DNA from 3 places in the Pseudomonas sp. C321 genome. Region 2 is predicted to be linked to each of the others. Evidence: riboswitches for the same ligand, from Rfam matches in the RefSeq annotation. Region 2 holds a riboswitch; each other region holds the start of a gene.
What was found. A riboswitch is a leader RNA that binds a small molecule or an ion and turns the genes downstream of it on or off. The one in region 2 is predicted to bind cobalamin.
Positions count from the first base shown of each region.

Region 1 (6,917 bases), on a different contig from region 2:
GATCGTCGTGCTGTGCGTTTTTGTATTCTTGCTGCATTCGATATTGACGCCGTTCCTGGTTGCGCTGCTGCTGGCCTATCTGTTCGATCCCTTAGTGGATCGCCTGGAAAAGGTTGGGTTGTCGCGCACCTGGGGTGTGGTGGCGGTGTTTGCGCTGTTCACCCTGATTGTCATGGCGCTGCTGCTGGTGCTGGTACCGATGTTGGCCAAGCAATTGTTTCGCCTCTATGAGTTGGCGCCGCAAATGCTCGATTGGCTGCAACACACTGCCATGCCTTGGGCTCAGGCCAAGCTTGGCCTGGCCGATGGCTTCTGGAAATTCGACAAGGTCAAGGCCGCCATCAGTGAGCACATGGGGCAGACCACCGATATTGTCGGGATTGTCCTCAGTCAGGCGACGGCTTCCAGCCTGGCGCTGATTGGCTGGTTGACCAATCTGGTGTTGATCCCGGTGGTGGCGTTCTACCTGCTGCGGGACTGGGACCTGATGATGGCGAAGATCCGCAGCCTGTTGCCGCGTAGCCGTGAGGAGCGCATCGTCTCCCTGGCAGGAGAGTGCCATGAAGTGCTCGGCGCGTTCGTTCGTGGTCAGCTGCTGGTGATGTTGGCCTTGGGGATTATCTATGCGGCGGGGCTGATGGCAATCGGTCTGGAACTGGGCCTGTTGATCGGCCTGATTGCTGGCCTCGCGGCGATTGTGCCGTACATGGGGTTTGTCATTGGCATTGGTGCGGCGCTGGTGGCCGGGCTGTTCCAGTTTGGCGGTGACTTCTACCCGATGCTGGGGATTGTCGCGGTATTCATGGTGGGCCAGGCGCTGGAAGGCATGGTGCTGACGCCATTGCTGGTGGGGGATCGGATCGGTCTACACCCGGTGGCGGTGATCTTTGCGATCCTGGCGGGCGGTGAACTGTTTGGCTTTACCGGCATCCTGCTGGCATTGCCAGTGGCGGCAGTGATCATGGTACTGGTGCGCCATGTGCACGACCTGTACAAGGATTCAGATGTCTACACCGGTGTCGACGAGCCCAATCTATAAGGTCGAGGTTCAGCGCTCCCTCACAAACCCGGCTCAGTGCCGGGTTTGTCGTAGTTGCTCCCCAGGCCAGTGGCCGTGGCGTCAAATAATCTCTACGAAATCCAGCACGTTAACGCAAACCTTTGATTTTGCTTGTGGTCTGCTGCATTGTGCACCCGGCGTCACGGGTATAAACTTTGCACACTTTTCACAGAGGCCACTAACGGTCCGATTGGAACCGTTCAGTCAGCATGAAACCGATTCAGCTGCCCCTAGGTGTGCGTCTGCGTGACGACGCTACCTTTATCAATTACTACCCAGGCGCCAATGCCGCTGCACTCGGCTATGTCGAGCGGCTTTGCGAAGCCGACGCCGGGTGGACCGAAAGCCTGATTTACCTCTGGGGCAAGGACGGCGTGGGGCGTACCCACTTGTTGCAGGCCGCTTGCCTGCGTTTTGAGCAGATGGGCGAACCGGCGGTGTACCTGCCTTTGGCCGAGTTACTGGATCGGGGCACCGAAATCCTCGACAACCTTGAACAATACGAACTGGTTTGCCTGGATGACCTGCAAGCAGTTGCGGGGCGGGCGGATTGGGAAGAGGCGCTGTTTCATCTGTTCAACCGCTTGCGTGACAGCGGGCGGCGCTTGCTGATTGCTGCGTCCACCTCGCCTCGGGAGTTGCCGGTGAAGCTGGCGGATCTCAAGTCTCGCCTGACCCTGGCACTGATTTTCCAGATGCGCCCACTGTCTGATGAAGACAAGCTGCGCGCCCTGCAATTGCGTGCGTCCCGTCGGGGCCTGCACCTTACCGATGAAGTCGGGCACTTTATCCTCACCCGTGGCACCCGCAGCATGAGTGCGCTGTTCGAATTGCTCGAACGCCTCGATCAAGCCTCTTTGCAGGCCCAGCGCAAGCTGACTATTCCTTTCCTGAAAGAAACCCTCGGCTGGTAGCCAGCCCTTTAAAATAGGGGCTCTTGGCATTTTGCAGGCGCCAGAAATTCTGCGTTTTAGCCTGTTTGGCCACGCAAAAGGGTCTTGTAGGGGTTTAAGGGCTTAGATGTCATGGCCCAAACAAGAAGTCACATGGATCACGATTGAATTTGCAAATCGATATGATAGAAGGCATAGTCTCGGCTTCTTTACACATCCAGCCACGGTCGTGCCCATGCTAAATCGCTTCGCACCCCTCGTGCCTCTCGCACTTGTTACCCTGTTGTTTGGTTGCGCCACCCACCCTCAACAGGTGGCTGAGCAGCAAAAGCCTCAACAACACAATCAACAAAAATTTGTCGCTGCGCAGTCTTCCACTGCTTACCAGGAAGCTGTCTATTCAGAAGAAGTAGCGACAGAAAAAGAACTGGCTGAGTTTTCCGACAGCAAGCCTTATCAGCTTCCAGTTCTGGCCGACAGCATCCTCGAGCGCGGTCTGTCCCTGGTCGGCACCCGTTACCGTTTCGGCGGTACCTCTGAAGCCGGTTTCGATTGCAGCGGTTTCATCGGTTACCTGTTTCGCGAAGAGGCCGGCATGAAGCTGCCGCGTTCCACTCGTGAAATGATCAACGTTGATGCACCGTTGGTCGCTCGCAACAACCTCAAGCCTGGTGATCTGCTTTTCTTTAGTACCAATGGTCGTGGTCGCGTCAGTCACGCCGGTATTTACCTGGGCGATGACCAATTTATCCACTCCAGCAGCCGTCGTAGCGGTGGCGTTCGGGTCGATAAGTTGGGCGATAGTTACTGGAGCAAGACCTTTATCGAAGCCAAGCGCGCCCTGGCCATGGCCCCGACTACCGTTACCTCCCGCAAGTAAAGTTAAAGTGATACTTGAAGTTTGACGTGTAAGCGCTAGAATCCTTGGATATTGTTGTGAGCTGATCGCGCGAGCTTTGCTTGCGCGGTCTGGTTTTCAGCCTTCGGTAACGAAAGCCGCATCCAGATCAGGATCGTTCTGCCCATGTCGACCTCGGCCCGCCTAATTCTTGTCATTTGCGCCGCGCTGCTCAGCGCCTGCGCAAGTCGTCCACCTCCCGTGGCCGTCAAGCCCAAGCCGGTGTTCAACTATTCCACCCAAACCTTTTCTCCGGCTGCCGAAGACGTACTTTTTCGTGCGTTGGGCCTGGTCGGCACGCCTTATCGCTGGGGCGGCAATACGCCGGACTCGGGGTTTGATTGCAGCGGCCTGATTGGTTTTGTCTACCGTGACGCTGCCGGTATCTCCTTGCCACGCACCACCCGCGAACTGATCGTGATGCGTGCCCAGGATGTGAGTGAAGATGCCCTGCAAACCGGCGACCTACTCTTTTTTGCCACCAATGGCGGCTCGCAGGTCAGCCACGCGGGAATCTATGTGGGCGAAGGGCGCTTTGTGCATGCCCCGCAAACGGGCGGTACGGTGAAGCTGGACACGCTATCCAAGGCGTATTGGCAGAATGCGTACCTGAGCGCCAAGCGCGTATTGCCGCCGGAGCATCTGGCGCGTAATCCCTAAGAAGCAGCTACAAGCTTCAAGCTATGAGCTGCAAGAAGGCGCCTAACGGCCACTTGCAGCTTGAGGCTTGTTAGCAGGTTATTTAGTTGCTGACACCCGCCACACTTTATTCCCCACATCATCGGCCACCAGCAAATCCCCCAGCTGATCGATCACCACGCCCACTGGCCGGCCCATGGCTTTTTCATCGCTGTTGAGGAACCCGGTCAGCACATCCACCGGTTGCCCTTTTGGCTTGCCCGCTTCAAACGGCACAAAGATCACTTTGTAACCACTGTGAGGCTTGCGATTCCACGAGCCATGCTGGCCGATAAACGCGCCGTTACTGAACGGTGCTGGCAACTTGCTGCCCTCGGCGAAGGTCAGACCCAGTGATGCAGTGTGCGGGCCGACCGCATAGTCCGGCGCAATGGCCTTGGCCACCAGGTCCGGGTCTTGTGGAGTCACGCGCACATCGACGTGCTGGCCGTAGTAGCTGAACGGCCAGCCATAGAAGCCGCCATCCTTGACCGAGGTGATGTAGTCCGGCACCAGGTCGCTACCGATTTCATCCCGCTCGTTGACCGCCGTCCACAGTTTGCCGCTTTGCGGCTCCCAGGCCATGCCGTTGGGGTTGCGCAGGCCAGAGGCGAAGATGCGGTGCTGGCCGGTGGCGCGGTCTACTTCCCAAATCGCCGCCCGACCTTGCTCCGCTTCCAGGCCGTTTTCCGCGACGTTGCTGTTGGAGCCGACGCTGACGTACAGCTTGTTGCCATCCTTGCTGGCCACCACGTTTTTGGTCCAGTGATGGTTCAGAGGGCCGCCCGGCAGGTCGACGACCTTGGTGCCAGCCTCCTTGATGGAGGTTTCGCCTGACTGATAAGGGAAGCGCAACAGCTTGTCCGAGTCAGCGACGTACAGGTCGTTGCCCACCAGGGTCATGCCGAACGGCGAGTTGAGGTTTTCCAGGAACACCGTGCGGGTTTCAGCGACGCCATCGTGGTCGGCGTCCCGCAGCAGGGTGATGCGGTTCGGGCTCGGCACGCCAGCGCCGGCTCGGCCCATGACCTTGCCCATCACCCAGCCGCGAATGCCCTTGGAATCGTCCGGCTTGGGCGGTGCGTTGGTTTCCGCCACCAGCACATCACCATTGGGCAGTACGTACAGCCAGCGCGGGTGATCCAGGCCTTCGGCGAACGCTGCCACCTGGGTGCCGGCCGCCGCAGTGGGCTTGACGCCGTTCGGCCAACCAATCGCCGGGGCGATATTCACGGTGGGGATCAGGGTTTTGTTCGGCTCCGGCAGCTTGGGCGAGGGCCCGGTGCCGTCGGACACTTGCAAGGTGGAACTATCACCGCAAGCGGCCAGGGTGCCAGCGACCATGATGAGTAAGGCGAGTCGGGTCTTATGCATGTTTTTCTCCTCAATACCTGTAGTCATAGAGGCACGACGCGCTGCGATGGTTCAAGTGCGCCGCCAGCTTTAATTGACGCTCCACCCCCAACCCACTAACCTTCGCCGCTTGTTTCAGGTGCTCTGTGGCGTGTGCGTCAACAGAGTGAAACAGGGAAGCCGGTGAGTGAGCGCACTTGTACACAGTGAAGCCACGATCCCGGCGCTGCCCCCGCAACGGTAAATGAGTCAAGACGGTGCTTTCGCCACTGTATCGCCCCGCGATATGGGAAGGCGCACCCTCGGCGCGCAACGCCACTCATGAGCCCGGAGACCGGCCTGATTCATCCAACAGCATCACGGTGGGCGATGCTTGGCTGTTTGCTTTCTCTTTTCCTGCCCGCCGTTTTTGTCCAGCCCCAACGGAGAGCTGCCATGACTGAATCCCCCGATCGTGACGAGCGCCACCTGGCGCGCATGCTGCGCAAAAAAGCGGTGATCGACGAGCGCATTGCCAATTCACCGAACGAATGCGGATTGCTGCTGGTGCTCACCGGCAATGGCAAAGGCAAGAGCAGTTCAGCCTTTGGCATGCTGGCCCGGGCCATGGGCCACGGCATGCAGTGCGGTGTGGTGCAGTTTATCAAGGGCCGCAACAGCACCGGTGAAGAGCTGTTCTTCCGCCGCTTCCCCGAGCAAGTGCGTTTCCATGTGATGGGCGAAGGCTTTACCTGGGAAACCCAGGACCGCCAGCGCGACATCGCCGCGGCCGAAGCCGCCTGGGTGGTGTCCCAGGAAATGCTGCGCGATCCGTCCATCGGCCTGGTGGTGCTGGATGAGTTGAACATCGCCCTCAAGCACGGCTACCTCGACCTGGACCAGGTCCTCAGCGACCTGCAAGCCCGCCCGCCGATGCAGCATGTACTGGTCACCGGCCGCGGCGCCAAGCCGGAACTGATTGAAATGGCCGACACCGTCACTGAAATGGGCGTGCTCAAACACGCGTTCCAGGCCGGTATCAAGGCACAGAAGGGCATTGAACTTTGAAGCAGTCCCGTCACTGCCCTGCAGTCTTGATCGCCGCGCCGGCGTCAGGCCAGGGCAAAACCACCGTCACCGCCGCACTGGCCCGCTTGCACCGCAATCTCGGGCGCAAGGTCCGCGTGTTCAAGTGCGGCCCGGACTTTCTCGACCCGATGATCCACGAGCGCGCTAGCGGTGCGCCGGTCTATCAATTGGACATGTGGATGGTCGGCGAGCAGGAAAGTCGGCGGCTGTTGTGGGAAGCGGCGGGGGAGGCCGACCTGATTTTGATCGAAGGCGTCATGGGCCTGTTCGACGGCACGCCGTCCAGCGCTGACCTGGCGCGGCATTTTGGCGTGCCGGTGCTGGCGGTAATCGACGGCACGGCGATGGCCCAGACTTTTGGCGCTTTGGCCTTGGGGCTCGCCCGTTACCAGCCTGATCTGCCGTTCGCCGGGGTGCTGGCCAATCGCGTCGGCACCCTGCGTCATGCGCAGTTGCTGGAAGGTAGCCTTACCGAAGGCCTGCGCTGGTACGGCGCACTGTCGCGGGAGACCGGTATCGAGCTGCCGAGTCGTCATCTTGGGCTGGTGCAAGCCAGCGAATTGAATGACCTGGATCTGCGCCTGGATGCCGCCGCGCAAGCGTTGGGTAGCAGTTGCGAGGTAGCGCTGCCGCCGCCGGTAGAGTTCGCTGCGCCTGAGCCGATAGAGGCCGAACCGTTGCTGGCCGGTGTACGGATTGCCGTTGCCCGTGACGAAGCCTTTGCCTTTACCTACGGCGCCGGCCTCGACTTGTTGCGAGCGATGGGCGCTGAGCTGCGCTTCTTCTCGCCGATTCATGATTGTGAACTGCCAGAAGCTGACAGCTTGTACCTGCCCGGTGGTTATCCGGAACTGCATCACCTGGCGTTGTCGCAAAACACTTCGATGCTGACCGCCATCCGCGCCCACCATGGCGCCGGCAAGCCCTTGCTGGCCGAATGCGGCGGCATGCTGTATTTGCTGGACTC
Region 1 is NZ_JBUZRB010000001.1:244,059-250,975, reverse strand. It holds gene ACZRJ6_RS01115 (AI-2E family transporter) at 1-1,039, shown strand, start outside; gene hda (DnaA regulatory inactivator Hda) at 1,270-1,974, shown strand; gene ACZRJ6_RS01105 (C40 family peptidase) at 2,189-2,833, shown strand; gene ACZRJ6_RS01100 (C40 family peptidase) at 2,978-3,511, shown strand; gene ACZRJ6_RS01095 (PQQ-dependent sugar dehydrogenase) at 3,590-4,903, opposite strand; cobalamin riboswitch at 5,003-5,239, shown strand; gene cobO (cob(I)yrinic acid a,c-diamide adenosyltransferase) at 5,318-5,929, shown strand; gene ACZRJ6_RS01085 (cobyrinate a,c-diamide synthase) at 5,926-6,917, shown strand, end outside.
Region 1: another riboswitch for cobalamin. It lies ahead of cobO (cob(I)yrinic acid a,c-diamide adenosyltransferase); the one in region 2 lies ahead of cobW (cobalamin biosynthesis protein CobW).

Region 2 (6,917 bases):
ACTCCCGGGACGGATTTCTCGATGACTGGTACCAGAACAGCGGCAAGGTCAAGCTGTGGCTGGACTATGAGGCCATCGATAATGACAAGCCCAGCGGGCTGAAGCTGGATGAGAAGGACCCCAAGCGCGATTTCGCCAACCAGTTGCTTGCCCGTTATGGCGACCTCAATGCGAGCCCTGACCCGATCAACCGCTGCATCGGCGCGTACTGTTCGCGGCCCGCAATTGATCCGGCGTTGCGAGACGTCGAGCAGGCGTTGAGTCGCCTGACCTCCCGACCTGCGGCGGGCCTCAAGGTGATCGAGCAACTGCCTGAAGCGACGATGTTGCGCATCGAGACCCGTAGCGGCAAGCGCGAGGTTTACAGCCTGTTACGCAATCGCGCCCATAGCAACGTAGCGTTCATGCTCGGTGAGGCCTATCGCTATCAGCCTGGTCTGGACACCCTGACCATTTATCCTGGCGTGCTCAGCAGCTATCCGAACTTCATATTCAATATTGCTGCCGAAGACGTGCCCGAGTTCGTCGAAGACATGGAATACGCCAAGGACGCCAAGCGGTTTGAGAGAATCGTCGACCGCTGGGGTGTGCGCCGCAGTCATCCGCAGTTCTGGCTGTATTTCCACGATTTGTCGCAGTACATCCGTGAAACCACGCCGATGGAAGAGGGCGTATTGGACATGAATCGCTATGAAAACCTTTGATTACGGCGCGTTTTCTTTTCCGACAAAAATACTAGGACTTTGTGCCTCCGCAATGATTGGCGTAAACTGCCGGCAAGCCTGTGAGGATTTTCCATGACTGCCATAACCATTACTGACGCCGCCCACGATTACCTGGCTGATCTGCTGTCCAAGCAGAACACTCCAGGTATCGGTATCCGTGTCTTTATCACCCAGCCTGGCACCCAGTACGCAGAGACGTGCATTGCCTACTGCAAGCCGGGGGAAGAGAAACCCGAAGATACCGCCCTGGGGCTCAAGAGCTTCACCGCGTACATCGACGCCTTCAGCGAAGCCTTTCTTGACGATGCCGTGGTTGACTACGCCACCGATCGCATGGGCGGCCAGTTGACCATTAAAGCGCCTAACGCCAAGGTGCCGAGCGTCAACGCCGACAGCCCGGTCAACGAGCGTATCAACTATTACCTGCAAACCGAGATCAACCCTGGGTTGGCCAGCCACGGCGGCCAAGTCAGCCTGATCGACGTAGTGGATGACGGTATTGCCGTGTTGAAATTCGGCGGCGGTTGCCAGGGCTGTGGCCAGGCGGACGTGACCTTGCGCGAAGGCATCGAGCGCACCTTGCTTGAGCGGGTTCCCGAGCTCAAGGGTGTACGTGACGTGACTGACCACACGCAGAAAGAAAACGCCTACTACTAAGGTGTTCGCTGCGAGCATGAAAAACGGCGCCCCGTGAGCGCCGTTTTTTTATGATCTTAATTCAATGGGTTATATGGGTTTTGTAATAATTAGGGTTAAGTGTGGGGCAGGTTTGAGTACATATCCGTTGCTGCGGTAATGGCGACTTAGGGTTACGCCCTTACGGCGTGTCACTTTGCAAAAGCGGCAAAGTAACCAAAACGCTCCTGCCCTACCTATTGGCCTCTGGTTTTATGGGCAGGCAGATCAAGAGCCAGATCAAAAGCAGAGCAAAGCCAGCGCCAATCCGCTTTTCTGTAGGAGCGAGGGGGACGCCTAGTTCTTGCTCGCGAAGAACCTGAGGGCGCCGCGGTGACTCAGGAAACCAGCGTCATCGTTAACGACCATCGCGAGCAAGCTCGCTCCTACAGTGGGCATGGGATACGTTTTTGCTTTTCACCACTCAGGTCGGCTACCAGGCCGCCGTGCTTTTGCTTTTGATCTAAGGCGCCCCGTTAACCACGATGGCTGAACGCAGGCATTGATCCGTGGGTAAACCGGCAGGACGCCGGTTTAGCCGCGCTGGGCCAAGGATGGCCCATCGCGGCGGCCCACGGAGCAATGCCGGAGTGAAGGCATGCCGAGCCTAGGCGAGGCGCCAAGTGGTGGGGCAAGAGCCTTTTGGTTACTTTTGGGCTCTTTTCAAAAGTGACACGCCGTAAGGGCGTAACCCTAAGCCGCCCTGACTAAAATAACGGATATGTACCCAACCCACAGGGTTTTGCATTAGCATCCGGGAATACTCAAGGCCGATATAAGTGCGCATGACCTGCGCGATACAGCGAGGACTCGCTGAAACCGTCACTGGCCAACACCCGGCCCACCACAATCAATGCCGTCCGCCTGAACCCCTTGGCCGCTACCTTTTCGGCAATATCCGCCAACGTACCAATAACCCAATCCTGATCTGGCCAGGTTGCACGATGCACCACGGCAATCGGGCAGTCGGCGCCGTAGTGAGGCAGCAGTTCAGCGACGATCCTCTCCAGATGATTGACCCCCAGATGAATCGCCATAGTCGTACCGTGGCTGGCCAGACTATTAAATGACTCTCCCGCCGGCATCGCAGTTTTATCGGCATAGCGGGTCAGAATCACGCTCTGGGCGATATCCGGCAGGGTCAGTTCAGCCTCCAGCAGCGCCGCACAGGCGGCCACGGCTGTCACGCCCGGAATGATCTGGAAGGGAATGCCCAGCTCCCGCAGCCAGCGAATCTGCTCGCCAATCGCACCATACAAGCTAGGGTCGCCGGAATGCACCCGTGCCACGTCCTGGCCGTTTTCGTGGGCGGCCTTGATCAAACCGATGATCTGCTCAAGGTGTAGTTCGGCGCTGTTGATCACCTGTTCGGCCTGATGACCTTCCAGCACGGCGGCCGGTACCAGCGAGCCCGCATAAATGATCACCGGGCAGCTGCGAATCAGCCGCTGGCCCTTGACGGTAATCAGTTCGGGATCGCCGGGGCCTGCGCCGATGAAAAAGACGGTCATGACGGTTTCCTATGCAAAAAAAACAAGCGTGCAAGGCTTCAGATGAAGATTGCTCATGATCAAGGCAGGCGATTATCGAGATTTTAGCCGCAACTGGCTAACGCAAAGGTGGCCTGGGCGTTTTTCTGACGGGTGATCAGCAGCCTCGCCGACCCCTGGGCCAAGTGTTCAGCCAAGGCCAGGGCGGCACTTTCGGCAACGCCATGGCAGCCGGTATGGGCGAAGGCGATAGCCGACTTGTGGCTGAGCCGGGGTTCATACAGTGCCAATTGCCCGGCACTGAAAAACTGCAGCGGCAGGTTCAAGGCCTTGGCCAATGCCAACAGCCCTGGTTCATCCTGTTTGAGATCAATACTGGCCAGTGCAGTGATGCGTTGGCGATCGATGCCGCCCTCGTCGAGGGCCTTGTTGAACAGGGCAAGCAGGGTGTCAGTGTCGCAGCCACGCTGGCAACCCAGGCCGACCACCAGGGTCGGCGCTGTGTTGTCAGTGGTCATGCTGAGTATTGATCGTCACGGTTACGGCGAAACAGCCAGGCGCTGATCAGGCCCAGGGCCAGCCAGAAGGCAACGTTGGTCAATTGCGAGGCAATCTTGAACTGCGCTTCCAGCGCTTCAGGAGCCAGCATTGAATGGGCTTCCGGTTGCGGCGCGCCAATCACATGGGGCACCGCCAGGATTGCCACGCCCAACACTTTCAGCAGCCAGTTGCGACCGAACACGATCAACGCAATACCGGCGGCAGTGGAACCGGCCGTGCCGATCCACCAGATTTGCCGTTGCGCCAGGTCAGCCGCAGCAGTGCCCGGCAGTTCCGGTGGCAGGCCAAGGGTTGGCGCGAGGACGAAGGTTGCATAACCCGCCAGGCCCCACAACAGGCCTTGAGCGGTGCGGGTTGGCGCACGCAAGGTGTAGAGGCCGGCCAGCATCAGCGCGAAGCCGACCGCGACCACCAGGTTGCCGCCCGTGGTGGACAGCACGCGCTGCCAGCCGTTTTCCGGCTCCCAGGCCTCGGCGTCGTGGCTGTGAGCGGCAGCGGTGCCGTTGGCATGCTCATGCATCTGGGTAGCCGCGGGGGCGTTTTCGAAGGTTTCCGCCTGGAGAATCAGCGGCGCGACCCAGAAGCTTTGCAGCAGGGTCAGCAACAGGGCAGCCAACAGGCCGGTGAAACCTGCGGTTTGGGCAATTCGCTTGATCATGTCGGCAGGTCTCAGTGGCACGGGAACGCGGCGCTGTGGCGGGTATCGTGGGCGGCGTTGTGCACGGCCTCAATATGGGAGAAACCGGCGAAATAGACCAGGCACGCGCCCAGAATCGACGCACCGATGGCCGCGGTCAGGCGTTGGCTCAAGGTGGCGGTGTTGCTTGCGGTATGCGAGGTGCTGCTGATGATCGACATGGCACGTCCCTTTCGAGTGTCAGGGTGAAACGAGCGCATGAAAACCCTGCGAGCCAGGCACGCAGAGTTCTGAACAGCGCCCGCCCACCGCGGGTTTGTTATTTGATTGATCGGGCCGGTCTCCGGGCTTGCGAGGGGGCTCTTGAAAAGAGTCGACCTAAAAGCATCGCCTTCCCATGCCATCTCGGCACAGTGGATCTGATGCTTCGCTCGCTTACCGTTGCGGGGGCAGCACCGGACTGGTCATGGCTTGAGTCAAGCACATGATTTACCGGTTTCCCGTTTCACCCTGTGAAGGGCACCCGAAACAAGATGTGTAGGAGAGCATGGGTGAGGGATGGTAGTCAAATTGACCGAGCCCCTGTAGCCTTGCGCCTTCGAGGTTCTTCGGCCCAGGTCGAAGCTAAGAAGGGAACGCGGTTGATGCCGCGGCTGCCCCCGCAACTGTAAAGGGTTGATCTGACTGCCACGCCACTGCCTGAACAAGGCGGGAAGGCGCAGCCAGCGCCAGTCGCAAGACCGGCAAGCCCCAAGCCAGGAGACCTGCCTCGCTACGATTCTCAACTTTCAACCGGGCGGGGTGATCCGGTGGCGAAATGGGCTTCTGCGCGCCGCCGCAGGGCCAATCGTCCCGTCTGCCCGCCACCTTGCCAAAGGGCATCCGATGAAAACACTGGCCAAACTCCCCGTCACCATCGTTACCGGCTTTCTCGGTTCGGGTAAAACCACCTTGTTGCGCCATATGCTCGACAACGCTCAGGGCCGTCGCATCGCCGTGATCGTTAACGAATTCGGCGAGCTGGGCATTGACGGTGAAATTCTCAAGCAGTGCTCCATCGGTTGCACCGAAGAAGAAGCCAACGGCCGCGTGTATGAACTGGCCAACGGTTGCCTGTGCTGCACCGTCCAGGAAGAGTTCTTCCCGGTAATGCGCGAGCTGGTAGCCCGTCGCGGCGACCTCGACCACATTCTCATTGAGACCTCGGGCCTGGCCCTGCCAAAACCGTTGGTCCAGGCCTTCCAATGGCCGGAAATTCGCAGCGCCTGCACCGTTGACGCGGTGATCACCGTGGTCGACAGCCCGGCCGTGGCTGCTGGCACCTTCGCTGCCTTCCCGGATCAGGTGGATGCCCAGCGCAAACTTGACCCGAACCTGGACCACGAATCGCCGCTGCACGAGCTGTTCGCCGACCAACTGGCCAGCGCCGACCTGGTGATCCTCAACAAATCCGACCTCATCAGCGCCGAAGACCTGGCCCGCGTGCGCCTGGAAGTGGCTGAAGAGTTGCCGCCAGCGGTGAAGATCATCGAAGCCAGCAGCGGTCGCGTGCCATTGGACGTGTTGATTGGCCTGGGTGCCGGTTCCGAAGAGCACATCGACAGCCGCCACAGCCATCACGATCATCATCACGAAGGTGAAGACGACCACGACCATGACGCCTTCGACTCGATTTCCATCGAGCTGCCACAAGCCGACGAAAGCCTGCTGCTCGATGCCTTGACCCAACTGGTGGTCCGGCACGGCATCCTGCGGGTCAAGGGCTTCGCCGCAATCCCCAACAAGCCAATGCGCCTGCTGATCCAGGGCGTGGGCACCCGTTTCGACAAGCACTTCGACCGCGCCTGGCGCGCCGATGAGCCGCGCGCCACACATCTGGTGCTGATCGGCCAGGAACTGGACGCCACCTTGCTCGAAGCGCAATTGCGCGCTGCCCTCAGCGTTTAAGCCATGCACCTGCTCAGGACCCAGCCCGGCGGTTTCGTCTCGGATGACAACATTGCCGACCTTGGACAAACCCCCGCCGAACTGGTGATCCTGTGCAGCGGCGACTCCAGCCTGGCGCTGCTGGCCGAAGCTGCCCAGCAGTTGCCCGAGGATTACCCGAGCCTGCGCCTGGCCAACCCGATGCAGGTGCAGAACCACGCCTCGGTCGACCTGTATGTCGATGAGGTGCTGCGCCACGCCAAGGTCATCCTGATTTCACTGCATGGTGGGATCGGTTATTGGCGTTACGGTATCGAGCGTTTGGTGCAGTTGGCCGAGCGCGGTGTGCAACTGATTTTGGTGCCGGGTGACGACCGTCCAGACCCGGAACTCAGCGGCCTGAGTACCGTCAGCGCGCAAGAGCGCGATCGGCTCTGGCACTTCCTGCGCCAGGGCGGCCTGGGCAATGCGCTGGATTTCTATCGCTGCCTGGCCAACGGGTATCTGGGGCGCGACTATGGCTGGTCCGAGCCGCAAATCCTGCCGCGTACGGCGATCTATCATCCCCATAAAGCCAACGCGTGCCTGAGTGATTGGCAGGCCGACTGGCAGCCCGATCTTCCCGTGGCAGCAGTGCTGTTCTACCGCTCCCATTTGCAGGCAGCCAATACCGGCTTTATCGATGTGTTCTGCCAGCGCCTGCAGGCAGCGGGGTTGAACCCATTGCCCATGGCTGTGGCCAGTTTGAAAGAGCCCGGCTGCCTGACGGTGGTCGAGGACTTGCTGGATGAGGTGCAGGCTTCGGTGATTCTCAACACCACCGGTTTCGCCCAATCCAGCCCCGAAGCGCCGCACTTGCGACCGTTTCGCCGCAATATCCCGGTGATCCAGGCCATTTGCGCC
Region 2 is NZ_JBUZRB010000013.1:28,603-35,519, reverse strand. It holds gene ACZRJ6_RS24645 (fatty acid cis/trans isomerase) at 1-704, shown strand, start outside; gene nfuA (Fe-S biogenesis protein NfuA) at 798-1,382, shown strand; partial or broken gene ACZRJ6_RS24635 (outer membrane lipoprotein carrier protein LolA) at 1,704-1,799, opposite strand; gene cobM (precorrin-4 C(11)-methyltransferase) at 2,165-2,911, opposite strand; gene ACZRJ6_RS24625 (cobalamin biosynthesis protein) at 2,995-3,408, opposite strand; gene ACZRJ6_RS24620 (CbtA family protein) at 3,405-4,109, opposite strand; gene ACZRJ6_RS24615 (CbtB domain-containing protein) at 4,121-4,309, opposite strand; cobalamin riboswitch at 4,406-4,630, opposite strand; cobalamin riboswitch at 4,673-4,874, shown strand; gene cobW (cobalamin biosynthesis protein CobW) at 4,974-6,035, shown strand; gene cobN (cobaltochelatase subunit CobN) at 6,039-6,917, shown strand, end outside.

Region 3 (6,917 bases), on a different contig from region 2:
CAATGTGCGTGGGCTCAATACCGCAGCCACGCTGTGGGCCTCGGCGGCCGTGGGGGCTTGCGCCGGTGCCGACCTGATCCTTGAAGCGTTGCTCGGCACGTTGTTTGTACTGGCGGCCAATACCTTGTTGCGGCCGATCGTCAACAATATCAACCGCCAGCCGCTGGATGTGGTGTCTGCCGAGGTCACCAACGTCCTTTACGTGATCGCCCGGCGTACTCAGCAAAAGGCCGTGCTGGCGTTGCTGGAGGCGGAACTGGCGCGCTGTAACTACCCGGCCAGTGATGTCGACGTGCGGCCATTTGGTAGTGATGAGGTGGAAATCGAAGCCACCCTGGCGGTGACGTCGGTAGATGGGGATGAGCTGGATGCGCTGGTAGCGCGCATTTCCACGTCGACACTGGTAGTTCAAGCGTTCTGGAGCCCCAGCACTACCGAGTAGCCTTCGTCCCTCAACCCCACCCAACAGCAGTTTTTTACCATGTCTCGGGGCCACGCGCCCTGCCTCCCACCTGGTGAGTCAGCAACGTTGACTATGTTTTTGTGAGGAGAAGTCCTACAAGCCACTAGGACTTGCCCTTCAGTTGAAGCGTCCCTTCATTGCTAATGTTGCGCCCTTGCACCTAGTCGGAATTGAAGGTGCTGTCTTTTCAAGAACCGGGGCCAGGCGTATCTGAGTTGTTCCTGTTTATACAGCGCCGCTCGTCGGAACTGTGATTTCTCACAGGTAGATAGGCCCCGCGTGATGTGCAAGGGTACTGGCACCTTGATGAAATGATCGAGTCGTCGGTAATGGAATCAATCAGGGTGGTGTCTTCCCAGGGGAGTCGCATGAGCAAAGCGTTAATAGTGGATGATCATCCGTTCATTCGTGCAACCGTTAAGTATCTGTTGAAGCAGGAAGGCTTCGACAAGATTTTTGAGGCGGGCAATGGCGCTGACGCCATGCAGATCGCCAGGGAGGAGCGGCCGGACCTGGTCATCCTCGACTTGGCCATGCCCAAGCTGGGTGGGCTGGAGGTGATCAGCCGGATCAAGGCGCTGGGCCTGCCGTGCAAAATCCTGGTGTTGACCTCCTACCTGGCAGTGTTTTTCTCAACGCGCTGCATGCGTGCTGGTGCGATGGGCTTTGTCGCAAAAACCGGCGAGTTGGATGAGCTGCAAAAAGCCATCAAGGCCGTCATGTCCAACTACAGTTGCTTTCCCAGCCTGCCCACAAGCTCTGTGCGCCGGGATGACTTGCAATCCACCGAGCAACAACTGGTGGCTGCATTGTCGGACCGTGAGTTGACGGTGTTGCAGAAACTGGCCCTTGGCCTGGGCAACAAGGATATCGCTGAGGATATGCTGTTGAGCCACAAGACCATCAGTACCTATAAAACCCGATTGAAGGAGAAACTGCGCATGTCGTCGGTGGTGCACTTGTCCAAGTTCGCTCAGCGCAACCATCTGATCTGAAATGTCAGTTTCCTTGGGCCGGTGGTTCACAGCATTCTTGTTGATGAGCCTGTTATCCACCGCGGGCTTGGCCTTTGGCGAACCACGGTCCCTGCATTTACTGGGGCACTCCTACTTTGACGGTCAGCCGGTGACCCTGGGTGAGTCGCACTGGCGTTGGTTGCGAGAGCGGCGCACGTTGGTGATGGGGGTCTCCGGCCCTGATTATGCGCCGTTTGATTTGACTAACAATAATGGTGACCTAGAGGGCATTACTGCCGATTACGCAGGGCTGATCGCCCAGGCCTTGAACGTCACGGTCCTGGTTCGGTGCTACGACAGTCGCAATGAGGTGATCGCGGCGCTCAAGCGCGGCGAGGTGGACTTTCTGGGATCGGCTAACGGTTATGAGGCGGCGGACCCGCAGCTTGTATTATCGCGTTCGTATGCCAACGACCAACCGACGCTAGTGACGCGCATGGATGACAGCCAGGCCCTGAGCCCCGACTTGGCGGGCAAGCGCTTGGCGATGCTCTATCACTACATGCAACCGGCGGCGGTAGAGGCGTTTTACCCCAACGCTAGGTTGCAACTTTTCCCGTCGACCTTCGAAGCCATTGGCGCTGTTGCGTTCGGCCAGGCGGATGTCTACCTGGGGGATGCGATCAGTACCAATTACCTGATCATTAAAAACCACCTCAATAACGTACGCATGGCCGACTTTTCTACACTGGAGGTCAATCCTTTCGCTTTCGCATTCTCGCGCGACAACACCCGACTGCTAGGCATCGTCAATGCGGCGCTGCAAGTGATCCCGGTCAGCGAGCAAATGGAGATCCTGCGCCGCTGGAGCGCTGGCAATCTCGGTTTCATCGGCAAGGCCCGCCTGCGCCTGAGTGCCAGTGAACAGCGCTGGCTGGACAAGCATCCGCGGGTAAAGGTGGCGGTGCTCGACGAGTTTGTGCCGATTTCATTTTTCAACGAACAGGGCCAGTTTCAGGGCTTGAGTGCGGAGGTCCTGGCCCAGGTCAGCTTGCGTACCGGGCTGAAGTTCGATGTGGTGCGCGGCGGCTCGCTTCCCTGGCAAGTTGATCAGGTCAACGCTGGCGCTGTCGAGATGATGGGGGTTATCACCCCCAGCATGGAGCGCGAAGAGAAGATACGTTTTACCCGCCCGTACCTGACCAACCCCTTCGTACTGGTCAGTCGCAGCGGCACAGGCAATCCGCTCACACTGGAGGACATGCCGGGCAAGCGCCTTGCGATGATTGGTGGCAATGTCCTGCGTGAAAGAATTACCCAGGATTATCCCGGCATAAAGTTCGTGGAGGTGCAGAGCCCCGTGCAGGCCATGGAGCTGGTGGCCAGCGGCGAGGCTGATGCGGCGCTCAACTCGCTGATCAGCGCCCGCTACGTAATTGCCCGTCAGTACCGTGACCGTTTGCGCGTGACCAGCACGGTTGGCTCGCAGCCTGCCCGTATCACTTTTGGGGTCAACCGCAGCCAACTGGAGCTGTACTCGATCCTTGACAAGGCGCTATTGAGCATTACGCCTCAGGAAATGGATGAGTTTACCAATCGCTGGCGCACTGAAGTAGTCATCGAAGACGGCTACTGGTCACAGCACCGTAATACGATCATCCAGGTTTTTTCCCTGGCTGCACTGCTCTTGCTGGTGACGTTGGGCTGGGTGATCTACCTGCGCAGCCTGATTCGCAAGCGAGCCCAGGCCGAGCGAGCCCTGAGTGATCAGATGCGTTTTATGAGCGTACTGATCGACGGCACCCCGCATCCGATTTATGTTCGTGATCGCCTGGGGCGGCTGATGGCCTGTAACAGCGCTTACCTTGAGGTGTTCGGCTTCAAGCTTGAAAACGTGATCGGCAAAACGGTAGTTGAGACCGATACGGGCAACCCGCCCCAGGCCCAGTCCTATCATGAGGACTACCTGCGGCTGATGGAGCAGGGAGAGCCGCAGATACACGACCGTGTACTCAAGGCTCCAGGCGGCGCGACCTTGACCATTTACCACTGGATGCTGCCGTACCGTGACGGTGACGAAAAGGTGGTGGGCATGATTGCTGGCTGGGTGGATGTCAGCGAACGTCAGCGTTTGCTGGGGCAATTGCAGGAGGCCATGGAAGGCGCCGATGCCGCCAACCGGGCCAAGACCACCTTCCTGGCAACCATGAGCCACGAGATTCGCACTCCCATGAATGCGGTTATTGGCATGATCGAACTGGCCCTGAAAAACGCCGAACAGGGCCGGGTAGACCGCGATGCCCTGGAAGTGGCGTCCGATGCGTCGAGGGGCATGTTGGAGTTGATCGGCGATATTCTCGACATTGCACGCATCGAATCCGGGCACCTGTCCTTGACCCTGGAGCCCTCGAACTTGCATGAATTGCTGAAATCAACGGCGCGGATTTTCGAGGGCCTGGCGCGGGCCAAAGGCTTGTCGCTGCAGGTGGAGCTAGATCCGCTGATTGATCGTCCTGTGCTGATTGACCCGCAGCGTTTCAAACAGGTGGTATCCAACCTCTTGAGCAACGCCATCAAGTTCACCAGCAGCGGCCAGGTTCGGCTCAGTGCCCAGGGGGCGCCGGCCGTTGCCAGCGGTTACTTGAGTCTGAAGTTATGGGTGGAGGACACGGGGATTGGCATCAGCGCCGACGACCAGGCGCGGCTGTTCAACCCCTTTGTTCAGGGCCGCAACACCGAGCAGGCGGCCCGCAGCGGTTCTGGCCTGGGACTGGTGATCAGCCGCAGCCTGTGCGAGATGATGGGCGGTCAACTACAACTGAGCAGTGTCGTTGGGCAGGGCACGCGGGTCGACGTGACGTTATCGTTGGCAGCTACTGTTTCACCGCCCACCCCGGCGGTATCGGCTACCCCGCAAACATCTGCGGCCCATGTATTGAATATTCTGGTGGTGGACGACTATCCCGCCAACCGCTTGCTGCTCGCCCGACAACTGAGCTTTCTCGGGCATCGGATCAGTACCGCCGAGGACGGTATTCAGGGCCTTGAGCGCTGGCAAGAGGAGTGCTTTGATGGCGTCATCACCGATTGCAACATGCCGTTTAAAAATGGCTACGAGTTGGCGCGGGATATTCGCAGGCAAGAGCAGGCCAAAGGCCTGGCCCCCTGTTTGTTATTGGGCTTTACCGCCAACGCTCAGCCTGAGGAAGTGGACCTGTGCCTGCAGGCCGGAATGGACGGTTGCCTGTTTAAACCTTCCGGCCTTGAGGACCTGCGCGCGGCGCTGGCTTCACGTACCGGGATGCCCTCGATTGCCGAGCCCTTTGAGCCCGAGCCGCTAGCGAATATTGATTTGAGCCACCTGGTAAAGTTGACAGGCGCTGACACCCAGGCGCTTAAAGAGCTGCTGGCCCCATTGCTCGACAGTTTGCAGGTGGACCACGGGTTACTGCCGCAACTGCTGCGCACGCAGGATTTCCCCAGGTTGCATGACCTGGCCCACAGGGCCAAGGGCGGTGCTCGTATGGTCAACGCGCAGGTATTGACGCGCTGCTGTGAGGTATTGGAGAAGGCCTGTGAACAGCAGGATCGTGAGGCACTGGCGCCTGCGGTTGAAGGTGTATCTGAGGCTATCGACCACCTGCTTCACACGCTATTGACCTATTGCAATCAGCATTGACTGGTATGCGAACCTGGTTTTCAGTCGTTCAGAGAGTTGGGGATAACTCCTGGCGCATGTCCCTGAACTGCCGCGCCAGTCCCAGCACCACATTGGCGCTGCCAACCGTGGGTACCAGGTGGGTAAACGGGATATCGATCATGCGGTTTTCCCGAACCGCCCGCAGGCGCGACAACACTGGGTCTGTGGTCAGCAATTGGCGCTTGCGGCTGGCGGCGGCCAACAGGGTCGTGACGAAACTGCGCCGGCTTTCGCTGTCCAGGCCGTTGACTTCGCTGTCCAGGTAGAACACTGATAACGGTTTGCCAGGCTCGATCAACGCCTGGGCGCTGGCCAGGTCGGCGTCCATGGAGATACTCCAGGCCGGTCTCCGGGCTCACGCGTCTGGAGCCCTTCACCTTCCCATGGCGGTTTGGCCACAGTGGTGTGTCGAAGAGGTCACGCGTATACCGTTGCGGGGGCAGCACCGGACTTGCTCGGATGAGCGTACCGGTTTCCCGTTTCACCCCATGCACGGCGGCATGAGGCACCTGAAACAGGGCAGCATCTGAACATTCGCAAGTCCGCTCGTCAACTTGGCGGGGAAATTTCCGAACAATTGGCTTGTCAGGCAAGGGGCTGGCGCAGTATTGACTGCACACGTGATTCCCACACCAGAGGAGAAGGGGATGCAGGCCACACGTTTGACCCTTGTTTGCCACGCCACGACGCCGTATCAGAAACGCGGTCAATTCCCTATCGACCAGTCTCTGGAGATGGATTGGCGGCAGGTGCCGTTATCGCTGGCCGGGCGTTTCAAGAAAAACCTGCGCCTGCTCTGTGGTCCTGAAGCCCGAACCCGGCAAACGGCAACGTTGTTCGGCAACGGCGCAAAGGTCGATGAAGCCTTGCGCGATGGTGATTTCGGCAGTTGGCAGGGCCAGGATATCGACGAGGTCGACCGCGACGAGTTGATGACCTGGCTTACCGACAGCACCAGCGCCCCTCATGGTGGCGAATCGGTGCAACAGGTCTGCAAGCGGGTAGGGCAGTGGATGCAAACCCTCGAAGCTAATCCAGGACACGTGGTGGCGGTGACCCATCCCTTCATCATCCGTGCTGCCTTGCTGCACGTCATGCAATGTCCGGTCGCGATGTTCAATCTGATCGACGTGGAGCCGCTGTCATCCACCGAGCTGCGTTTCAACGGTGTCTGGCGCCTGCGCCTGGAAACTCACGCCTCGTAGCCGGAACATGGCAAAATCGCCGCCCCGTATTGAGAACACCTCATGAAGACTTTCCCATGAAGAGCATCCTGATCATCGGCATTGGCGCCGGCAACCCCGACTACATCACCATGCAGGCGGTCAAGGCGCTCAACCGCACCGACGTGTTTTTCCTGATGGACAAGGGCCAGAGCAAGGACAAGCTGATCGACCTGCGTCGGGAAATCTGCGAGACCTATATCACCGATCACGACTACCGCTTTGTCGAGGCTGATTGCCCCGAGCGAGTGCGCGGTGAAATCGACTACACCACCGCTGTGCAGGACCTGAATCGCGATAAGCAGCAGACCTTTGAGCGGGTGATCAACGAACAAATGGCCGACGGTGAAGTGGGCGCATTCCTGGCGTGGGGCGACCCGGCGCTGTACGACAGCACCATCCGCATCCTCCAGGCAATCCTCGCCACTGGCCGCTGTGAATTCGAGTTCGAAGTCATCCCCGGCATCACCAGCGTCCAGGCCCTGGCGGCCCAGCACAAAGTGCCGCTGAACCGCATCGGCCGGTCCATCGAGATCACCACAGGTCGCCGGTTGGCGGCGGGGCAGGTCAGTGAC
Region 3 is NZ_JBUZRB010000004.1:71,605-78,521, forward strand. It holds gene ACZRJ6_RS13115 (MgtC/SapB family protein) at 1-442, shown strand, start outside; gene ACZRJ6_RS13120 (response regulator) at 832-1,458, shown strand; gene ACZRJ6_RS13125 (transporter substrate-binding domain-containing protein) at 1,502-5,098, shown strand; partial or broken gene ACZRJ6_RS13130 (ABC transporter substrate-binding protein) at 5,127-5,456, opposite strand; cobalamin riboswitch at 5,443-5,647, opposite strand; gene ACZRJ6_RS13135 (histidine phosphatase family protein) at 5,767-6,324, shown strand; gene cobF (precorrin-6A synthase (deacetylating)) at 6,381-6,917, shown strand, end outside.
Region 3: another riboswitch for cobalamin. It lies ahead of ACZRJ6_RS13130 (ABC transporter substrate-binding protein); the one in region 2 lies ahead of cobW (cobalamin biosynthesis protein CobW).